2 regions of the Paenibacillus sp. FSL L8-0494 genome follow, and region 1 is predicted to be linked to the other one. Evidence: riboswitches for the same ligand, from Rfam matches in the RefSeq annotation. Region 1 holds a riboswitch; the other holds the start of a gene.
What was found. A riboswitch is a leader RNA that binds a small molecule or an ion and turns the genes downstream of it on or off. The one in region 1 is predicted to bind cyclic di-AMP.

Region 1 (6,343 bases):
TTATTGCCGCGGAAGATACGAGACAGACCCGGAAATTACTCAGCCACTTTGAGATTTCACCTTCGATGTTGTTTAGTTATCATGAGCATAATAAGGCCGCCAGTGGACCTGAGCTTGTACGCTATATAATAGAAGGAAAAAATTTGGCACTCGTCAGCGATGCCGGTTTACCAGCGATTTCTGACCCTGGAGCGGATCTTGTAGCCCTTGCTATAAGTCATGGAATTCCGGTGATTCCTATCCCTGGAGCTAACGCAGCGTTGTCAGCTTTGATCGCTTCTGGTCTATCTACGAATACGTTCACTTTTATCGGCTTTCTTCCCCGAGAGCGTAAGGACATCCGAGCAGTATTAAGTCCACTTCGTTCGGCTCAAGGAACTTTGTTGTTCTACGAATCTCCCCATCGCGTAGTTAAGACACTTGCTCATCTTCAAGAAGCATTCGGCAATCGCCAGATTGTGTTGGCACGTGAATTAACGAAAAGATATGAGGAGTTTCTACGCGGTTCAATTGAGGAATGTACACTTTGGCTTACTGAACATCCTCCGCTAGGCGAATATGTTATTGTCGTAGAAGGGGAGAGCAAGGAAGATGCTGAAATCGCAGAATCGGCGTGGTGGCGTCAGTTAAGCATTGAAGAACATGTAGCTCATTACGAAGCACAGGATGTGCCACGTAAAGAGGCTATGAAAAAAGCGGCATCAGACCGGGGTGTAGCCAAACGGGATATTTATAATGCGTTGCTTGATAGAGCAGAAGAGTAAGTGTTGTAGACGAACTCTTAGAATAACTAAGGATTCTTGGAAACGGCCCGAGCTTGAATGATTTATCTGTGGGTTAAATGTACTTTGTACAGTTATTTTTGAATTTTTTTATGTATTTGTTCGTTTAGTTGTACTTCATACAGTTATAAAGGTGGAAATGATTGATTTCACGGAGATATAGGGAATATAAGTGTACAAAATACAATTAATTCGTTTAATGGTAAAAATCATTTAAAATTACTGTAAGAAATACAACTAAGTATTACTGGTTCCGTCTTGAAGCACATTGCCCTTAGGGAGGGGATAACCGGGAGGGCAAACCCAGACATAAAAAATACCTCCCGCGGTCACGGGAGGTCAAGGAGATATGAAAAGGTTAGAATTAACAATTTGATTAGTTCTATTATATACTATTTAATTTAGTTTGTCACAGGGGTAGGGATGGAAGAAATGCATTCATGACAAACTATTTTTCCTTTAAAGTAAGTTACGTTCTCAGCGTTGCCACAGAAAATGCAGGCAGGCTCATACTTTTTAAGCATAATCCGTTCGCCATCAACGTAAATTTCCAGTGCGTCCTTTTCGCCAATGCCAAGTGTACGGCGTAATTCAATAGGAATAACAACCCGTCCAAGTTCGTCTACTTTTCTTACAATTCCTGTTGATTTCATCATAACAATCGTTACTCCTCTCAATGTTCCAAAAACGTCATTATTCGACATTGTTCACTGTTTTATGATACTTATAATACCAACGATTCCCAAATCAGTCAACCTTTTTTCATAGGCTGAATAAGAAAATTTCCATAAGAACTTTGAATGTCCCTATAAAAATTAAGAATTACCCTGAAAGCATTTTGTCGATTTACCAAGACCAAAAATGATACTTTTCGACAAAGTACGACATAATTACTTATTATATACTGATATTAGTTAAAATCATATTAAATTATTAGAAGGAGTTGATCTCATGAAGCAGCCGCTCACGGAAGAAAAGGTTTTCAAGGATCCCGTTCATAATTATATTCATGTACAGGACACGATTATTTGGCGACTAATTAATACAAAAGAATTTCAGCGTTTACGCCGGATTCGCCAGTTAGGTACCTCATATCTCACTTTTCATGGTGCAGAGCATAGTCGATTTTCTCATTCTTTAGGAGTATATGAAATTACACGAAGAATCATTTCGCAATTTGAGCGCAGCGGGTATAAGGATTGGATTCCGGAAGAAAGTTTGCTTACTTTGTGTGCGGCTTTGCTGCATGATTTAGGGCATGGCCCATTTTCCCATTCTATAGAAGAAGCTTTTGAAATGAACCATGAGGATTGGACCTGCCGGATTATTTTGGAGGACACGGAGATTACCGAAATATTGCGTGATGTGGAGGAAGATTTTCCTCGTAAAGTAGCTTCAGTTATCTCTAAGACTTATGAGCATGAAATTGTTGTCAATTTGGTTTCCAGTCCGCTGGATGCTGATCGTATGGATTATTTGCTGCGTGATGCGTACTATACAGGTGTAAACTATGGAACCATCGACATTGATCGGATTTTGAGAATGCTTCGTCCTTATAATGGGCGGATTGTAGTAAAAGAATCAGGTATGCATGCCATTGAAGATTATTTAATGTCACGTTATCAAATGTACTGGCAGGTATATTTTCATCCGGTGACGCGCAGCTCTGAAATTATTTTGCGTCAAATCTTCCGTAGAGCTAAAGAATTGTTCCAAGAGGGATACAAATTTCGCTTTATGATCGCTCCGCTGGAAGATCTCTTTCGAGGAGAAGTAACAGTGAAGCAATATTTAATGCTTGATGAGGCACTGGTACAGACTGCTTTTATGCAATGGACACTTGAAGAAGATGAGTTATTAAGCGACTTGTGTACCCGTTTTATTCATCGTAAACTGTATAAATATGTAGAGATCGAGAATTTGGATACAGATATGATTACGGAAATCCGCAGCAGTTTTGCGGGAGTGGGACTTAACCCAGAATATGACCTAGAGATTGATTATCCGACAGATTTGCCTTATGATGTGTTCCGTCCAGGAGCAGCCTTCGACAATAATCAAATTTTACTGCTTGATCGGAATGAGCAATTGCGGGAAATTTCAGAGGTATCGGATATTGTGCGCTCAATAAGCGGAATTCATCGTGGCAGATATCATCTATATTTCCCACAGGACAAGCTGAAAAAAGCCCTTACACGCTTGCCCTCTTCTGTAGCAGAGATTTTTGCAAAATAATACAAATATTTATGGAACTATTGATAAAAACAACAAGGAGTGAGCTTTAAAATGTATCTGTTCGACACACATACACATCTAGATGCGCCTCAATTCGACGAGGATCGCGAGGAAGTTATTGCTCGTGCAGTAGAGGCCGGAGTTAGCAAGATGATCAATATTGGATTTAATCGGGAAACGATCCCTTCAACGATGAAGCTGGCTGAATCTTATGATTATATTTATGCAGCGGTGGGCTGGCATCCACAGGATGCGATTGATATGAAAGAGGGGGACCTCGATTGGATCGCCTCTCTTTGCAGCCATGAAAAAGTGGTGGCCATCGGAGAGATTGGATTGGATTATTATTGGGATACCTCTCCCAAGGATGTGCAGCAGGAGGTCTTCCGCAAACAAATCGGACTAGCCCGTGAACTAAAAATGCCAATCTGTATACATGACCGTGATGCTCATGAAGATGTTGTACGGATTTTACGGGAGGAAAAAGCAAATGAAATTGGTGGCGTGATGCATTCGTTCTCAGGCAGCTGGGAAACAGCAAAAATGTGTCTAGACCTTGGATTTCATTTGTCATTTGGAGGACCGATAACGTTCAAAAATGCCAGAGTGCCTAAAGAGGTGCTTGCACAGACGCCATTGGACCGATTATTGATCGAAACAGACGCTCCATATTTGACTCCACACCCCTTCCGTGGCAAGCGAAATGAGAGTGCTCATGTGAAGTTAGTAGCAGAGGCTGCGGCTGAAATTAAAGGGTTAACATGGGAAGAATTGGCTAAAATTACGTATGCGAACGCACTGGAACGATTTGGGATTGTCTGAAAACAGGAGTAAAACGGGTGAAAAATAGAGAATAGCCGATATATTAAACTTTTTTAATATAAAAACGGCTGATTATTACAATATTTTAACCATATATTTGCTTAAACGTGGTTGAATCGTCCTTTACAACATGCATCAAAACAGGATATCATCTTTTCAGTGATGTGAGCTGTTGTTATTGTGACAGCCATTGATTCATGGATCGTCTCGCTGAGTCTCCGTATGGAGAACGGGGGAACCAATATTGAACTGCCGCATGCCTGTATCTTGAATACGACTAGGAATTGCCGCAGAACAATATTTGATTTCTTCACGTGGTCTTTGGGGTGAATTTAAGGGCAACCGCCGTGAGCGGGTGACCTGAAATAGGGCGTCTCTCTTTCGTCCGAACCCGACAGCTAACCCCGTAAGCGCAAGTAAGAGAGGCAACCTCGTGCACAAACATTCCCGCGTATTCTGACATCGGAGAAGCCACGAAAGAGTCCTCAAGAGAACTCTTTTTAGGCTTCTTTATTTTTGAATAAACTGAATGTTGCCCGCATACTGTTATATAACAGGTGTGGGAGTAGCTGTGCCGAGCAGGCGATCCATGAGCAGGAGACGCTAAGTTAATACGTGCGTATCCTGTGACAATCTCAAATAGTTTCGTCAAAGAAATTCAGTCCTCATGATATACAAATTGACGACGAGGCTATGTAAGGAGGATGGAGAGAATGGGCTTATTCCAACCAGAGGTATCCCATGATTCGCAGTCATCCAGCAGGTCTTTCGCATTACGGTGGGAGCAAGTAAATACTCGCGTACTTTTACTTGCAGGTGTGATTTCAATCGCAATCGCGCTGTTAATTCTGCTGTACGTACACGGTCAAAGTAACAAACAATTTGTTTTAGTAATAGACGGGCAAACACAGACACTTGAAACGCGAGAAGCACTTCTTGGTGATGTGTTGGAGAAAGAGCAAATTTCGCTGCAGCCGCATGATGAATTATCTTTAGGTCTGAGTGATGAAATAAAAGACGGTGACCGTGTCGTTATCAATCGTGCGCAGAAATTTAGCCTTACTGCGGACGGAGCAACAAAAACGTTATATACGACCGAAGACACTATCGGTCAGGCGATTGACAAACTGGGTATCAACCTAGAAGGCTATGATAAGATTTTTCCTTCGTTAGACACCACCATCTCTGCTGACATGGAGATTAAGATCGTTCGTATCAACAAGCAAACGGTACAGCGAACAACTAACTTACCTTTCCGTGTTATTAAGACAGCAGATCCCTCCCTTACTGTGGGAACAGTTAGAGTGGCACAGGCAGGCAAACCAGGCGTCATGGTTCAGCATATTGAAAAGATCTATCAAGACGGAGAACTGGCCTCTATGCGCATGATCGGCAAGGAAGTACAAACGGTAACAAAAGATAAGATCATTGCCGTTGGTACTAAAGCACTTCCTAAGCCTACTGTAGTTGCTAAAGCTACAACAACTTCCAAATCAAGCACTACCTCCAAAACGACTAAAGTTAGCGCTAAGACTAAGAACGTCACAAGCAAGGCTGGCGTAGACTTTGAGTACAAGAAGATGATTAAGAACGTCTCCATGACAGCTTATTCGTCAGAAGAGCCAGGAATAGGTACTAAAACTGCCTCCGGAACACGCGTAACGGAAGGTCGTACAATTGCAGTAGATCCGAATGTAATTCCTATTGGCTGGTGGGTTTATATCGATGGGCTTGGATTCCGCCGTGCAGAGGATACTGGCGGTGCCATTAAAGGCAATAAAGTGGATGTCTATTATGATTCCCTGAGCCATGCTCGTAATTTCGGCCGTAAATCACGTACCGTATATGTGATTGGACCTGTGAAACCAGAGCTTAACTAGAACTGAAGCTTTTGCAAAAAATCCTTTGATAAGCTATAGTGATGATAACCGTAAGGAACGCTGGATGATCATTTCGTTGATCGCAGAGCAACCGCTCATCACTTATACATTCTTTAACCAAAAGAAGAGGAGCGAATCCTCTTCTTTTTGCTTTTTTTGGAAGGAGTCAAGAAATATGATTAAGGAATTAATCGTCGTTGAAGGCAAAAGCGATACCGTAGCCATTAAGCGTGCTGTGGAAGCAGATACGATTGAGACAGGCGGCTCTGCTGTAAACCGGACTGTAATTGCGAAGATTGCGCTAGCTATGGAACGCAGAGGGGTTATTATTCTTACGGACCCGGACCATGCCGGGGAGCGAATTCGTAAAATCGTTTCAGCGAAGGTGCCGGGCTGCAAGCATGCTTTTATTCCGGAGAAGGACGCAACTCGAAAAGGGGATATCGGTGTAGAGAATGCATCGCCAGAGGCGATTCGTCATGCGCTGCGTAATGTACATACCTCTTTTGAAGGAGCACCTGCTTTGATTGGTATTGATGACCTTATGGCCGCTGGAATGCTTGTACACCCTCGGGCTGCTGAAAGACGTATGGCGCTTGGTAATTTGCTTGGAATCGGATATTG
Region 2 (6,343 bases), 2.5 Mb from region 1:
CCATCTCCCTCGTATTATGTTTGGTTAGAATATCTTACGCAAAACCTTCTGCATATTCTACAAAAAGCTATTTCGGCTTGCGTTTGACTATAAAAACCATAACAAAGCCCTTCTACTGACGTCAAGCACGGTAGATAACATGCCACGTAATGATAACGATTACAATGAATGCGGACAACCCTGAATTTTTGCATCACCTGAACATCTTAATACATAACAATAATCAGATTCAAAAAAACACCACAATCCTATGTGCTTCAAGGGATTCCTTCTGCCAAGTTTGTTATGAAGGCAAGCTCCCTCTCTTTCTCTCCATTGCTGTTATTTAGAGTATTTTTCCAAGCAGCTAAAAATAATTTAAAATAATTTCAACCACATCCTTTTTACTTGATTGTACAAATCAAATTACGGGGTTATTTTTTGTCCATTGAGTAAAAAGAGGCTTTAATTTATGATAGTTTTTAATCGAGAATGATTATCATTATTGGTGGTCGTTACATATAATAGGGAGGCAATAAGATATGAACAAGGTAAGACAGTCCTTCGCTGTGGTATGTGTACTATTTTTGCTGAGTACATTGCTACTGGCGTGCGGAAACTCAAAGGAACAATCCTCTGCCAATAGTACGGCAAACGCAACCGGGAACTCTTCCGCTGCAACCGCGGCACCTTCAGCAGAACCCTCAGATAGCAGTACAGATGAAGCTGCAGCGACTACCCGCTCCTATACAGATTACATAGGACATACTGTAGAGATTCCAGTGAATCTGCAGCGAATTATCTATTCTGGAGAAACTTATGGCGATTTGCTCGCACTTGGTGTGCAGGCGGTAGGTTATCCTCTTTCTATGGGGGAAGGCCAGATTTTTGAAGATCAATTGCAAGGTGTGGAGGATGTAGGCTTCCCTATCAATCTGGAAAAAACATTGGAGCTTCAACCTGACTTGATCATCTATGCGGGCACAGATGAAGCTGATTTCGAGCAGCTCTCCAAAATTGCACCAACGATAATATTTAATACCTTTGCCCCACTCCAGGAACGTATGCTGGACATTGGTGGAATTGTTGGTAAAACGACTGAAGCAGAAGCATGGCTTGCCCAGTATAAAACCGCTGAAGAGAACATGTGGAAGCAATTGAAATCCGCAGGCATGAAAGAGGGCGAAACGGCTGCGGTCTTCACTTATTATCCAGGAGACAGATTGTTTATAATGGCAGCAACCGGACTTTCACAGGTACTCTATGGGGAGAATGGCTTCAATGCAACTCCAGCTATTCAGAAGATACTTGATGAAGGTAAAGGGTTCCAGGAAGTATCCATGGAAGTCCTGAAAGAATATGCCGGAGACCGGATATTCATCTTGACTCCAGTGGCAGAAGAAGCAAAACAATCCACAGAGAATCTATTAAAGAGCCCTATCTGGAAGAGCCTTCCTGCCGTCAAGAACGGATATGTCTATACACAAGACATCATGAAGACTTCAAGTGATGCAACAACAAGAGAATGGCTGCTTGGCGAAATTCCACAGCTATTGAATATGAAATAACCTTCTGTGATGAAGAGTTTAACACAAGGCTGATAAAAAACTGCAAGAAGCATGTCAACGGCTGTTGATATGCTTCTTTTTTTTATATACAATGAATTCATTGATAATCATTCTCACCAAATGAACGGAGGCTGAACCCATGCTGCATACATCATCGTCCTGCCCCCCACTCCACTCTCTGCTATTTCAGCTAAACGAGGCCGAACTGATGATTCAAGCTGCCGATTCAAGCTCTATAACGCGTACAACCCAGGACTATACCCTTCTCATATTTACTGGAGGGAACGGACAATTGAACCTCGATGATCAAAGCGTGATACTAAGTACGGATAAATGTTATCTACTATCTCCTGGAATCTCCTATAGTACGAACAACCAGGAGCTGACGTTGTATTATTACCTCATCACCTTTACAGCAATTTATACAACCAAGCTTCCTAAACGATATTCTGGAGAGCTGCTTTCCGGCAGGCGGGAGTTAATTGTGCACCCGTTCACCAAGGTAATCCGGCTAGTCGAAGACCTGCTCATGAACAGGAATAACACCGATGATGTACAACAATTCAAGCAACAATTAAAATTCCAAGAATTGCTGCTGTTACTTTTTGAGCATAATTACCCTTCCAAACACCTGCCAAGTCCTACGGAATCCGTAGAAAAGACCATAACATTCATTCAGGAGCATTATACAGAGAGTATCACCGTGAAGCAGTTAGCTGAATTGGCGGGAATATCAATCTGGCAATATACACCGATCTTTCAGCAGCTTACGGGTAAAAAGCCGCTTGAATACCTGACGGATCTGCGTATTAATCATTCCAAACGATTCCTGCAGGAATCGACTGAACCACTGCGGGAAATCGCCAGACTGGTCGGCTTCTCGGATGAATATTATTTCAGCCGCCGCTTTCGGCAAAAAACCGGAGTTACACCCGGACAATATGCACATCAGCAAGGTCGTAAGCTTACCGTCAAGGATTGGACGGGTCATGAGGTGGAAATTCCTGAACGAGCGAAACGTATTGTCTATCATGGCGAGACACTTGGCGACCTTCTCGCGTTAGGTGTAAAGCCTATCGGTGGAGATGAAGCATTCGCCCGGAACAGCGTCTATAAACATCGGCTTAAGAAGCTCGCCAACGTCGGGTTTCCACTGGACCCGCAGTTGACCGCTTCCCTAAACCCAGATTTGATCATTTTGGCAAATAGTGATGAAAGAGCCTACAGAGCAGTTTCTGGTATCGCTCCGACACTCACCTTTGATTCATTTGCGCCTCTCGACAACCGAATGCGGACATTAGGCAGTTGGCTAGGTAAACAGCGCGAAGCCGAAGCATGGCTGGAGTCATTCACAATCAAAAACGCTGCCATGTGGCAGCAGCTTTACTCGACAACTCTCCAAGTTGGAGAAACCGCCTCTGCTTTGGTCTATGATCATGGAGATCATCTATATGCTATGGGAATGTCCGGATTCTCCACTGCGCTTTATGCCCCATGTGGTTTACAACCGACCGAAGAGATCCAAGCCATATTGGACGAAGAGTTAGGGTTCGCCGAAGTTGATCCAACACGACTGCCTGCCTACGCCGGAGATCATATCTTCATGTTCATTCCGGAACGCAAAGACTCGCGAGCTGCGATGGAACGATTACTAGACAGTTCACTTTGGAACACTCTTCCGGCAGTACGTCAGGGACATGTTTATCTGCTCGACGGAAGCAAATGGAACTCTAGTGATGCGTTAACCCGGGAGAAACTGCTAACGCTGTTGCCTAAACTACTCGGCGGAAGTAGCGCTAGCAATTGAAGGTGAATCTAGGATTCTCTTTTGACTTTTCAAAACTTGATAGGGTATACTTTATCTACGCTTAATTTCCAACTTTTACAGTTGAAAAGCGGGGGAACCAGTTAATTGGGGCGAATCATTGAGCATTAGAATGTAGGGTACCATCTTACCCGAGTCCGTCAGCTAACCTCGTCAGCAGTGGATGGGTCTGCTTTTCATGTTATTTACATAACCAGAGACCCTTGCTAAGGGTCTCTTTTTGTGCTTTTTTTGGACCCTGCTGGCAGTAGATTGGCCTTTGACACTAAGGCTCCCTCATTTCTCACACTACGAGACAAAGGAGAGATGTACGTGCAAAAGGTAAAGTACTTCACGGATATTAACAAAATAGCTATGTTGTCTGAGCTGGAAAAAGAGAATCTGAAAGAAATTACAGACAAATTTGTTTTTCGTGTAAATGACTACTATCTGTCTTTGATTAACTGGGATGATCCAGATGATCCCATCCGTAAGCTGGTTATTCCTAACGAAGGTGAACTGCTGGAGTATGGGCGCTGGGACGCCTCCGATGAGGACACGAATTATGTGGTACCTGGTTGTCAGCACAAGTATAGAACCACTGCACTACTGATTGTATCCGAGGTCTGCGGGGCTTATTGCCGCTACTGTTTCCGTAAGCGTCTGTTCCGAAATGACGTGAAAGAGGCGATGGCTGATGTCTCTCCGGGCTTGGAGTATATCGCAAAGAATCCGGAGATTAACAACGTACTTCTTACGGGCGGGGACAGTTTAATTCTCTCCACACCGAAGCTAAGATCCATTATTGAAAATCTAAGAAGCATTGAGCATGTTAAGATCATTAGACTAGGTTCCAAAATTCCCGTATTTAATCCGATGCGGATCTCTGAAGACGAAGAGCTGCTGGAGCTGATTCGTACTTACTCTACCGAAGACAAACGAATCTATGTTATGGCGCACATCAATCATCCTCGTGAAATCACACCTGAAGCCAAAAAAGCATTTAAAGCTCTCCACAACGCAGGGGCAATTGTCGTAAATCAGACTCCCATCCTCAAAGGCATCAACGATGATCCCATTATTTTAGGGGAACTACTGGACCGACTTTCATGGGCTGGCGTTACACCCTACTACTTCTTTGTGAACCGGCCCGTTGCCGGAAACCGGGATTTCGTATTACCGCTCGAGCAAGTCTATCAAATTGTAGAAGAAGCCAAAGCTAGAACCTCAGGACTTGGCAAAAGAGTACGCTTATCCATGAGCCACACCTCAGGAAAAATAGAAATTCTCGCCATTGATAACGGGAAAGCCTATCTCAAATACCATCAATCCAGAGATCAGGAATACGGAAAATTCATGATTCTAGATTGTCCAAAGGACGCCGAATGGTTCGATGACCTGCCTGGGAATGAGCAATATTGGACCCCACCTGTGAAAAAAAACGATGCTATTATTTCTGTTAATCATTTATCAGAGCCTGCGGATTTAATCTGTAAATAAATTAATCGGCTCTGTCAGACTCTGTCATAGGATATTTCTTCATCACCAACAACAAAACTCCTCCCTCCCAAAATTAGCCCGAAAAAATCTATGATATAATCACGCTGTAACACGAAATGGACTAATGGGTGGGAATGCACACATGAAATTGGAAAGATTGATTTCTATGATCTACAAGCTATTGAACCACGAAGTTTTATCTGCCTCCAAGCTGGCTGAAGAGTTTCAGGTTTCCCAGCGGACGATCTATAGGGATATCGATGTGATTTGTGCCGCTGGTATCCCGGTCGTATCATATCAGGGAACTAAAGGTGGATATGGCATTATGGACGGATATAAAATGGATAAAAGCCTGCTCCGTTCGTATGATGTCACTTCTCTGATTACTGTACTTAACAGTCTCTCTTCCGTGTTTGAAGATGAGCATACGCAAGGAACCATTGAACGGCTGCAAACGATAGGAACGGAGCCACAGACTTCTAGTCTCGCGGTGGATCTTGAAACCCGGCGTACGGATCCTGACGCACTTCCTCTTTTACGTGCGGCTATAGCGGAACGAAATGTTGTCCGTTTTGATTACATCAGTGTAAAAAATGAACGTACAACCCGTGAAATGGAACCAGTAAAGCTTCATTTTAAATATAGCAACTGGTACATCTATGGTTATTGCCGGGCACGGCAGGATTATCGGGAGTTTCGTCTTTCCCGGATGCTGAATTTGTTCCTGACGCAGGATACCTTTCAATCACAACATGAAGTACCCAAAGAGGCTGGCTGTTCAAACAGGGTAGATCAGGTGGAGGAAATAGTAATCCGGGTGGGCCCTGAGGCTTTGGCAGAAGCTTTGGATCAGTTTCATCAAGTCGACAAGGAATTTCATTCTGATAAAAGCATGACGATGCGAATTCCTGTGTATAAGCCATTGGAAGCTCGTTGGCTTTGGTCCATTCTGCTGAGTTTCGGCAGCGGGGCCGAAGTCCTCGAACCCCCTGCATTGCGAGGTATTTTAAAAGAGCAGCTTCAAAACACACTCAAACTTTATGAAGAAGTATGACAGTCTGATGTCATACTTCTTCTTTTATATTAACAACAGTAACAAAAACAAATCCATGACAATTCAAAAGGAGACAATACGAATGACAAATTATCCAGTAGAAATGTTTAAATACCACACATGGGCAAACCAAACTATCCTGGGGAGAATCAAGGAACTCCCGGCTTCTGTGCTAAGTCAAGAAGTGAACAGCTCATTTCCCACCATCGCTCATGCCCTTAGCCATATCTATGCGGTTGATACGATCTGGTATCTTGTTTTAACGGGCACTGCCATGCCTGAGGCTTTTCAACAAAGTATCCCGCTAAATTTGAGCATTCTAGATTCTGTGGATGAGTACGTAAATATCTTTGCACAGCTATCGGAACAATACAAAGAATGGTTACACCACCAATCCGATTTGGAGCAAACCATTCTGCTTGACAATCCATTCGCCGG

Region 2: linked by a shared signal. The riboswitch ahead of NYE35_RS11310 (KamA family radical SAM protein) and the one ahead of NYE35_RS00190 (3D domain-containing protein) in region 1 are both predicted to bind cyclic di-AMP.

The regions. Positions count from the first base shown of each region.
Region 1 covers NZ_JBBOPQ010000001.1:38,055-44,397, forward strand. The annotation lists gene rsmI (16S rRNA (cytidine(1402)-2'-O)-methyltransferase) at 1-764, shown strand, start outside; gene NYE35_RS00175 (AbrB/MazE/SpoVT family DNA-binding domain-containing protein) at 1,184-1,438, opposite strand; gene NYE35_RS00180 (HD domain-containing protein) at 1,734-3,017, shown strand; gene NYE35_RS00185 (TatD family hydrolase) at 3,069-3,839, shown strand; cyclic di-AMP (ydaO/yuaA leader) riboswitch at 4,038-4,267, shown strand; gene NYE35_RS00190 (3D domain-containing protein) at 4,553-5,719, shown strand; gene rnmV (ribonuclease M5) at 5,895-6,343, shown strand, end outside.
Region 2 covers NZ_JBBOPQ010000001.1:2,543,197-2,549,539, reverse strand. The annotation lists gene NYE35_RS11320 (ABC transporter substrate-binding protein) at 522-1,547, shown strand; gene NYE35_RS11315 (helix-turn-helix domain-containing protein) at 1,687-3,354, shown strand; cyclic di-AMP (ydaO/yuaA leader) riboswitch at 3,403-3,546, shown strand; gene NYE35_RS11310 (KamA family radical SAM protein) at 3,679-4,851, shown strand; gene NYE35_RS11305 (helix-turn-helix transcriptional regulator) at 4,994-5,905, shown strand; gene NYE35_RS11300 (DinB family protein) at 5,988-6,343, shown strand, end outside.